DNA from 2 places in the Arthrobacter sp. 05L44 genome. Region 2 is predicted to be linked to the other one. Evidence: predicted binding sites of a transcription regulator. Region 2 holds the regulator's gene; the other holds the start of a gene.

Region 1 (4,962 bases), on a different contig from region 2:
TGCCCTCCAGCCACTTCGACGACCAGCACCGCGGCGACGTGCTCAGCCGTGCCACCAACGACGTCGACAACGTCTCCCAGGCCCTCAACCAGCTGCTCAACCAGCTGATCATGTCCGTGCTGATGCTCACCGGCGCCCTGGCCATGATGTTCTGGCTCTCCCCGCTGCTGGCGCTCATTGCCCTGGCCTCGGTTCCGCTCTCCACGCTGATCACCGTGCTTGTCGCCCGGAAATCGCAGGCCTATTTCACCGACCAGTGGGACAGCACCGGGGCCCTCCATGCCCACCTGGAGGAATTCTTCACCGGCCATGAGGTAGTCAAGGCCTTTGGCCGGCAGGAGGCCGCGGCGGCCGTCTTCAGCACCAGCAACGGCCGGCTCTTCCGGGCCTCTTCCAACGCGCAGTACGTCTCCGGGGTTGTGCAGCCGCTGATGATCTTCGTCGCCAACCTCAACTACATCGCCGTGGCCGTCATCGGAGCCCTGCAGGTCGCCGCCGGCACCATGACCATCGGCGGGGTGCAGGCCTTCATCCAGTTCAGCAGGCTCTTCAGCCAGCCCATGGGCCAGATCGGCGGAATGCTGAACCTCATGCAGTCCTGCATCGCCTCCGCCGAGCGCGTCTTCGCGCTGCTGGACGCGCCGGAAATCCCCGCCGACGCGGCCGGGCCCGCCGCCGGGTCCGCCCGGGCCGCCGCGGCCCGCGCGGCCGACGCCGGATCCCCGCCGCCCGCCGGCAGGGTCACCTTCGAGGGCGCCACGTTCGGCTACGACCCCGCCTCTCCCGTCGTCGAGGGCCTGACCTTCACCGTGGAACCGGGCCAGACCGTGGCGATCGTCGGTCACACCGGCGCCGGCAAGACCACCGTGGTCAACCTCCTGATGCGGTTCTACGAGCTGGACTCCGGGCGGATCACGGTCGACGGGGTGGACATCGCCGAGTTGCCCCGCGACGGACTGCGGGCAACCTTCGGCACCGTGATGCAGGACGCCTGGCTGTTCACCGGCAGCATCCGGGAGAACATCGAATACGGCCGGCCCGGCGCGGACGACGACGACATTGTGGCCGCCGCCCAGGCAAGCCACGTGGACCAGTTCGTCCGGGCCCTCCCGGCCGGCTACGCCACCATGCTGGGCAACGACGGCGACTCCCTGAGCCGCGGCCAGCGCCAGCTCATCTCGATCGCCCGCGCCCAGCTGGCCGCCCGCAGCATCCTGATCCTCGACGAGGCCACCAGCTCCGTGGACAGCCGGACGGAAATGCAGATCCGGCAGGCCATGGCCCGGCTCCGGCAGGGGAGGACCAGCTTCGTGATTGCCCACCGCTTGTCCACAGTCCGCGACGCTGATCTAATTCTGGTCATGGACCACGGACGGATTGTTGAACAAGGGACCCACCAGGACCTGATGGCCGCGGACGGTGTGTACACCGGGCTTTACCGCGCTCAATTTGCCGGCCGCGAGCAGCCCGCACGGGTGCTGGAGTCGGACCGGTGAGCGCCGCAGAGCATGCCGCGGCGCAGTTCCCCGGCGCCTGGAAGCCCAACACCGGCAGTTCCGTGCCGCTGTTCGAGCAGCTGCGGCTGAACATCATCGAACACGCGGACAAAGGCACCCTGGCCCCAGGAACCCGCCTCCCTGCCGTGCGCAGCCTCGCGGCCGAGCTCGGCGTTGCACCGCACACCGTGGCGCGGGCCTACAAGGAACTCGAAGCCGCCGGCGTCGTTGCCACCCGCGGTCGGAACGGCACCGTCGTGTGCGCCCGCGACGAGGCCTGGGGCTCGCTCGCCGCCGCCGCTGCGGAGTTCGCTGACGCCGCCAAGGCCCAGGGCGCCAGCTTCGCGGAGGCCGTCCAACTCCTCGCGGCGGCGTACGACCGCCACTAACGGGGCCGCCATTAGCACATCCCGGCCCGGAATGGATATTCGAAGAAGTTTTCGATTAGCATTGGAGGCGTGCCTAAAGCCGTAGCTGATCAACCTGCCGTCGATGTCCAGCCTGCCGCCGTTCCGGTGAAGTCCGGAAAAGCGGCCCCACAGCGCTCCAGCCCGGCGTCGTCCGGTACGGAGCTGGCCCGTCCCGACCTGTCCCGCCTGGTGGTGAAGGGCGCGCGCGAACACAACCTCCGCAACGTCGACCTCGACCTGCCGCGCGACGCCATGATCGTTTTCACCGGACTCTCGGGCTCGGGCAAGTCCTCCCTCGCCTTCGACACAATCTTCGCCGAAGGGCAGCGCCGCTACGTCGAGTCGCTCTCCGCCTACGCCCGCCAGTTCCTTGGCCAGGTGGACAAGCCCGACGTCGACTTCATCGAGGGCCTCTCGCCCGCGGTCTCCATCGACCAGAAGTCCACCAGCAAGAACCCCCGCTCCACCGTGGGCACCATCACCGAGATTTACGACTACATGCGCCTGCTCTGGGCCAGGGTGGGCCGCCCGCACTGCCCCGTCTGCGGCGAGCCGGTCACCAAGCAGACCCCGCAGCAGATCGTCGACCAGCTCCTTGAACTTCCCGAGGGCACCCGCTTCCAGGTCCTCGCGCCCGTGGTGCGCGGCCGCAAGGGCGAGTTCGTCGAGCTGTTCAAGGAGCTCACCGCCAAGGGCTACTCCCGCGCCCGGGTGGACGACAAGCTGATCCAGCTCAGCGACCCGCCCAAGCTCGGTAAGCAGTTCAAGCACACCATCGAGGTGGTGGTGGACCGGCTGGTGGTCAAGGACGGCATCAGCCAGCGCCTGACGGACTCCGTCGAAACCGCACTGGGACTGGCCGAGGGCCGGGTCCTCGCCGAATTCGTGGACCTTGAGGCCGACGATCCCGGACGCATCCGCGCGTTCTCCGAACACCTCGCGTGCCCCAACGAGCACCCGCTGGCAATCGACGAGATCGAGCCCCGCTCGTTCTCCTTCAACAACCCCTTCGGCGCCTGCTCCGCCTGCAGCGGCATCGGCACCAAGCTCGAGGTCGATGAGGAACTCCTCATCCCCAACCCCGAGCTCTCGCTGTCCGAGGGTGCCATCGCCCCGTGGTCCCTCGGCACGGCCACCACGGAATACTGGAACCGGCTCCTCGGCGGCCTGGCCAAGGAAATCGGCTTCAAGATGACCACCCCGTGGGAGAAACTCTCCGCGGAGGCCCGGCAGACCGTGCTGCACGGCAAGGACCACCAGGTGGTGGTCCAGTACCGCAACCGGTTCGGCCGCGAACGCAAGTACAGCACCGGCTTCGAAGGCGTGGTCCAGTACGTGCACCGCAAGCACACCGAGACGGACTCCGACTCCGCCCGGGACCGCTACGAGGAGTACATGCGCCAGGTCCCGTGCCCGGCCTGCAACGGTGCCCGGCTGAACCCGGCGTCGTTGTCCGTCCTCATCAACGGCAAATCCATCGCCGAGGTCGCGGCGCTGCCCATGCGCGAATGCGCGCACTTCCTGGACACCCTGGTGCTCAGCGGCCGTGAGGCGCAGATCGCGCACCAGGTCCTCAAGGAGATCCAGGCCCGCCTGACGTTCCTCCTCGACGTCGGCCTCGAATACCTGAACCTGGAACGCCCCTCCGGCACCCTGTCCGGCGGCGAGGCCCAGCGCATCCGGCTGGCCACCCAGATCGGCTCCGGCCTGGTGGGGGTGCTGTACGTCCTCGACGAACCGTCCATCGGCCTGCACCAGCGCGACAACCGGCGGCTGATCGAAACCCTCACCCGGCTCCGGGACCTCGGCAACACACTGATTGTGGTGGAGCACGACGAGGACACCATCCACGAGGCCGACTGGGTGGTCGACATCGGACCCGGCGCCGGCGAGCACGGCGGAATGGTGGTCCACTCCGGTTCCTACCAAGACCTGCTGAAGAACACCGAATCCCTCACCGGCGACTACCTGTCCGGTCGCAAGTCCATCCAGGTGCCGAAGAAACGCCGCAAGTACGACAAGAAGCGCGAGCTGAAAGTCGTCGGGGCCAAGGAAAACAACCTGCTGAACGTGGACGCGGCCTTCCCCCTCGGCTTGTTCACCGCCGTCACCGGCGTCAGCGGCTCCGGCAAGTCGACCCTGGTCAACGAGATCCTCTACAAGGTGCTCGCCAACAAGCTCAACGGCGCCAAGCAGGTCGCCGGCCGGCACAAGACCGTGCAGGGCCTCGAGCACCTCGACAAGGTGGTGCACGTCGACCAGAGCCCCATCGGCCGGACCCCGCGCTCCAACCCGGCCACCTACACGGGCGTCTTCGACCACATCCGGAAGCTCTTCGCCGAGACCACTGAGGCCAAGGTCCGCGGCTACATGCCCGGCCGGTTCTCCTTCAACGTCAAGGGCGGCCGCTGCGAAGCCTGCTCCGGCGACGGCACCCTGAAGATCGAGATGAACTTCCTGCCGGACGTCTATGTGCCCTGCGAGGTCTGCCACGGCGCGCGCTACAACCGCGAGACGCTCGAGGTGCACTACAAGGGCAAGACCATCGCAGACGTCCTGAACATGCCGATCGAGGAAGGCGCGGAGTTCTTCGCCGCGTTCTCGCCGATCGCCCGGCACCTGAAGACGCTGGTGGACGTCGGCCTCGGTTACGTACGGCTGGGCCAGCCCGCCACGACCCTCTCCGGCGGTGAGGCGCAGCGCGTGAAGCTGGCCGCGGAGCTGCAGAAGCGGTCCAACGGCCGGAGCGTGTACGTCCTGGACGAGCCCACCACAGGCCTGCATTTCGAGGACATCCGCAAACTGCTGATGGTCCTGCAGGGCCTGGTCGAGAAGGGCAACACCGTGATCACCATCGAGCACAACCTCGACGTCATCAAGAGTGCGGACTGGATTGTCGACCTGGGGCCCGACGGCGGTTCCGGCGGCGGCAGGATCGTCACCTCGGGTACGCCCGAGCAGGTGGCCAAGTCCAAGGAGAGCCACACGGCCACGTTCCTCGCGGACATTCTGGGCTGACCCCGCCCCTGGCGACGCGGTCTTTGTCCCACGACGCG
Region 2 (4,962 bases):
TCCCGTCCGAGGAGCCCGCGGAAGGCCAGCTTTTCTCCCTCGGCGAGGACACCTCCGTACCGCACTTCGCCGCAGCCATGGGCGGGCCCTCATCCCAGCTGGGCAAGGAAGTGGTCAGGCTCCGGGAGTGGGCCGAGGAGACCCAGACGGGCGACCGTGACGAGCTTCTGCCGGGCGTCACCGACCGCGCCTGGCGCCAGGTGTCCGTCACCTCGATGGAATGCCTGGGGGCGCAGAAATGCCCCCTCGCCGCCGAGTGCTTCAGCGAACTCGCCCGGCAGAACGCCGCCGACGCCGACGTTGTGGTCACCAACCACGCCATGCTCGCCGTCAGCGCCTTCGAGGGCCTCGCGGTGCTGCCCGAATACGACGTCGTTGTGGTGGACGAGGCGCACGAGCTCCAGGACCGCGTCACGGGCGCCGTGTCCGGGCAACTGTCCGTCGCGATGGTGCACGCCGCGGCATCCGGTGCCCGTAAGCACACCGGGATCACCGTGGATGCGCTCAATACCGCCGCCGCCAACCTCGAACTCGCCATCGAAGGTGTCCCAAGCGGGCTGATGCCGAACGGCCTGAACAGCGAACAGCTGGACTGCGTTGACCAGCTCCGCGACGCCTGCCGCGCCGCGCTCTCCGACTCCAAGGGGGATAGCGCCACGCCGGCCGACGGCGGCCGGCAGCTCGCCCGCTCCCGCCTGATGGTGATCCTGGAGCTGTGCGAACGGCTCCTGGCCGCCAAGGAAAACCGCGAGGTGGTCTGGTTTTCGCGCAACAGCAGCTTTGACCCGCAGCAGGGTTACTCACAGCCGGATGACTCCGCGCCGGCCCTGGTCAACATCGCCCCGCTCAGCGTCGCCGGGCGGCTGCGCGAAGGGCTGTTCGCGGACCACACAGTCGTCCTGACCTCGGCGACCCTCGCCATCGGAGCGGCATTCGAGCCCGCAGCCGGGGGACTGGGACTGGTGGGGCCCGGGGCGCCCAGCTGGACCGGCGTCGACGTCGGCTCCCCGTTTGAATATCCAAAACAAGGCATCCTGTACGTCGCCAAGCACCTGCCCAAACCGGGCCGCGGTACCTCCCCGGAGGCCCTCGACGAACTCGAGAAGCTTATCCGCGCCTCGAACGGCGGGGCACTGTGCCTCTTCTCCTCCCGGCGTGCTGCCGAGGAGGCCGCCGAGGCGATGCGGCCCAGGCTGGGCCTGAGCATCCTCTGCCAAGGCGAATCGACCATGACGGCGCTGGTCAAGCAGTTCGCGGACGAGCCGGACACCTGCCTGTTCGGGACAATGTCGCTGTGGCAGGGCGTTGACGTACCGGGTAATTCCTGCCGCCTCGTGGTCATCGACAGGATCCCGTTCCCACGGCCCGACGATCCCCTGATGACCGCCCGCTCCCGGGCCGTGGCACAGTCGGGCGGCAACGGTTTTATGAGTGTCTCGGCGACCCACGCGGCCATCCGCCTGGCGCAGGGCGCCGGCCGGCTGATCCGTTCGACGTCGGACAAGGGCGTGGTGGCCGTACTCGATTCCCGGCTTTCCACCGAGCGCTACGGCGGCTTCCTGCGCGCGGCGCTGCCACCGTTCTGGCCCACCACGGATCCGGCCGTGGCGCTGGCCGCGCTCGACCGCTTGGCCAAGGCCCCGGCCGCCGGATAGGCCGGAAAATTCTGCCCCAACGCCGCAGGTCCCGTCCGGAACATCGGACGGGACCTGCTGAGTTGGTGCTGGGTGGTTCCCGGTTAGAGGGAGCGCAGTACGGACACGACCTTGCCCATGATGACGGCGTGATCGCCGAGGATCGGTTCGTACTGGGTGTTCTGGGGGAGCAGCCAGGTGTGGCCGTCGCGCTGGCGGAACGTCTTGACGGTGGCCTCGTCGTCGAGCAGCGCGGCCACGATGTCACCATTGACGGCGTCGTTCTGGCGGCGGACCACCACCCAGTCACCGTCGCAGATGGCGGCGTCGATCATCGAATCCCCCGCCACCTTGAGCATAAACAACTCGCCGTGGCCCACCAGCTGGCGTGGCAGTGGCATAACGTCTTCCACGACCTGATCGGCCAGGATCGGGCCGCCGGCGGCAATCCGGCCCACGAACGGCACCATCGCGGTGTCGGTGGCGCTGGCCAGTTCCGAGACGGCGAGGCCGCCCACGGCCCGCAGACCGCTGGACTTCTCGACGCCGGAGATGGGGGTGGCGCCGCCGTCCAGGGTTAGCGGCATCAGGACTTCCATGGCACGGGGCCGCTTGGGGTCCCGCCGCAGGTAACCGAGCTTTTCCAGCTGTGAGAGCTGGTGGGTGACGCTGGAGAGGCTGGCGAGCCCCACAGTGTCACCGATTTCGCGCATGGACGGCGGGTAGCCGTTGTCCGTGACCGAACGCTGGATCGTCTCCAGGATCTTCTTCTGCCGGACGGTAAGGCTCTTCGGCGCCCGGCCGGTCTGCGGGCTCCGTTGGGTAGCCCTCCCGCCGGCGGCTTGTGCTGCCATATTCGCCATGCCTTTCCGTTCCGCCCTGCGGACCTTGCCGCCGGGCCGCTGTGGCCTGAAAACCCCCGGGGCCTAAAAATGTCAGACCCCGTTGTTGAACTTGAACTGTCCAACCGCAGGTGAACTCACCAGCGGTTGTTCCGTGATTCAAAAGTAGGCCAGCACACCATGTTTTTCAAACATTTGTTCTAGCGAGTCTCGACAATGTTCGTTCATAGGTGCTAAAACAGAACAAGCAGAGTTCGAATATGTGTTCGAAACCTGTCGACGGGAACCGAATGCAGGTTTCGATTCTGTGTTCTAAGTTTCGCAGTCGCAGGTTCGCCTATGAAGGTCACGCGTTCGATGGTTCGGCCGGTTGGCGGCGGGTACATGGAGTACGCCGGGCGGCACAGAGAGGTCCAGGAGGGCTTAGTTATGTCAGCAGTAAGCGTTATGTCCGGTTCGTTCGGCACCATCAAGTCCCGCACGGCCGTGCCCCAAGCGGCAGCACGCCAGGCGCCCCTGCGGCTGACCCGCCGGGGACGGTTCGTCTTCATCGGCCTGCCGCTGATCGTCCTGGCTGTCATGGTCCTGTCGCTCGCCGGTTTCCTCAACGCCCCCGCCAAGGCGGCCGACTCCGCCGCGGAGCTCTCGGTGACTCCCGCGGTCACCGTCACCGTCCAGCCGGGCGAATCACTCTGGGCGATCGCCGGCGCCGTGGCACCGGAACGCGATCCCCGCGACGTCGTGGCCGACATTGTCCAGCTCAACAACCTCGGCGCCGCCCGCGTGATGCCCGGCCAGCAGCTTTTCGTCCCTTCAAAGTAGGCAGGGCCCCCGCCGGCGAATGACCAGCCGGCGTGTGAGTGAACGCCCCTGGTGAACCCCGGCAGCCCCCACGGGGCGGGCATTCCGGGGTCACAGTTTCGGGGCGGGCCCGGGTCTCACTTAAACTGGGCGGGTGACTGACCAGCTAGAGCGCCTCAACCGACTGCCCCTCCGCACAAACCTGCGGGGCCTGCGCCCCTACGGCGCACCCCAGCTGGACGTGCCCATCCTGCTGAACGTCAATGAGAACACGCACGGGGTCCCGGCCGACGTCCGCGCCGCTATCGCCGAGGCCGTGACCGAGGCCGCCGCGGGGCTGAACCGGTACCCGGACCGCGAGTTCACCGAACTCCGCGAGGCCCTCGCCGAGTATCTGGGCCACGGCCTCGAAGCGGACAACATCTGGGCCGCCAACGGGTCCAACGAAGTGCTCCAGCAGATCCTCCAGGCCTTCGGCGGCCCGGGGCGCACCGCCCTCGGCTTCCCTCCCACGTACTCCATGTACCCGCTGCTGGCCGCGGGGACGGACACCGAATACATCGTGGGAGTCCGCGCCGAGGACTACGGCCTCAGCGCGGAATCGGCAGCCCGGCAGGTCCGCGAACTGAAGCCCAGCGTGGTCTTCCTCTGCTCGCCGAACAACCCCACCGGGACAGGCCTGGGCCTGGATGTTGTGGAGGCCGTCTATGAGGCGGGCCAGGAAAGCCAGACCATCGTGATCGTCGACGAGGCCTACCACGAGTTCGCCCACGACGGCACACCCAGCGCCCTGACCCTGCTGCCGGGCCGCGAGCGGCTGATCGTCTCCCGTACCATGAGCAAGGCCTTCGCCCTCGCCGGCGCACGGCTCGGCTATATGGCGGCCGCCCCGGAGGTCACCGACGCCCTCCGCCTCGTGCGGCTGCCGTACCACCTCTCGGCCATCACCCAGGCGACGGCCCTGGCCGCCCTGCACCACCGCGTGGCGCTGATGGCCGACGTCGAGGACATCAAACGCCAGCGGGACAGGATCGTCTCCGAACTGATCCGGATGGGCCTCAAGCCCGCCGCCTCGGACTCGAACTACGTCTTCTTCGGCGGCCTGGACAACCCGCACGAGGTTTGGCAGGGGCTGCTGGACGCCGGGGTGCTCATTCGCGACGTCGGCATTCCGGGACATCTGCGGGTGACAGCCGGCACTGAGACGGAAACCACAGCGTTTCTGCAGGCCCTCGAACAGATCCTGACCGGCCGCCAAGCACCGTCCGCCTAGACTTAACCCAGGACCCACGCACACCGCCCTGTTCGCCGGGGCGCCGCCTTCATCCAAAGGACACCCACATGAACAACCCCGGAGCAGCCGCGGCCCAGGCCCGGACCGCACGCCTGGAGCGGACCACCAGCGAGTCGTCCGTCCTGGTCGAGATCGACCTCGACGGCACCGGTGTATCGGACATCAGTACCTCCGTGCCGTTCTACGACCACATGCTGACGGCGCTCAGCAAGCACTCCCTGATCGACATGACGGTCAAAGCCACCGGCGACACCCACATCGACGTCCACCACACCGTCGAGGACGTCGCGATCACCTTCGGCGAAGTCCTGCGGACCGCGCTGGGCAACAAGGCCGGGATCCGGCGCTTCGGGGAGGCCACCGTGCCGCTCGATGAGGCCCTCGCCCACGC

Evidence for each region. The regulator LexA, encoded in region 2, represses DNA repair genes until DNA is damaged. The targets are predictions, from matches to a motif close to TCGAACANNTGTTCGA.
Region 1: uvrA (excinuclease ABC subunit UvrA) is a predicted target of LexA. The motif match lies at 1,925-1,940, and genes of this name have one in related genera.

What each region holds. Positions count from the first base shown of each region.
Region 1 is NZ_JBFTNS010000002.1:462,957-467,918, reverse strand. It holds gene AC1DHY_RS07415 (ABC transporter ATP-binding protein) at 1-1,496, shown strand, start outside; gene AC1DHY_RS07410 (GntR family transcriptional regulator) at 1,493-1,885, shown strand; gene uvrA (excinuclease ABC subunit UvrA) at 2,069-4,924, shown strand.
Region 2 is NZ_JBFTNS010000010.1:37,380-42,341, forward strand. It holds gene AC1DHY_RS15145 (ATP-dependent DNA helicase) at 1-1,655, shown strand, start outside; gene lexA (transcriptional repressor LexA) at 1,739-2,488, opposite strand; gene AC1DHY_RS15155 (LysM peptidoglycan-binding domain-containing protein) at 2,906-3,298, shown strand; gene AC1DHY_RS15160 (histidinol-phosphate transaminase) at 3,432-4,550, shown strand; gene hisB (imidazoleglycerol-phosphate dehydratase HisB) at 4,619-4,962, shown strand, end outside.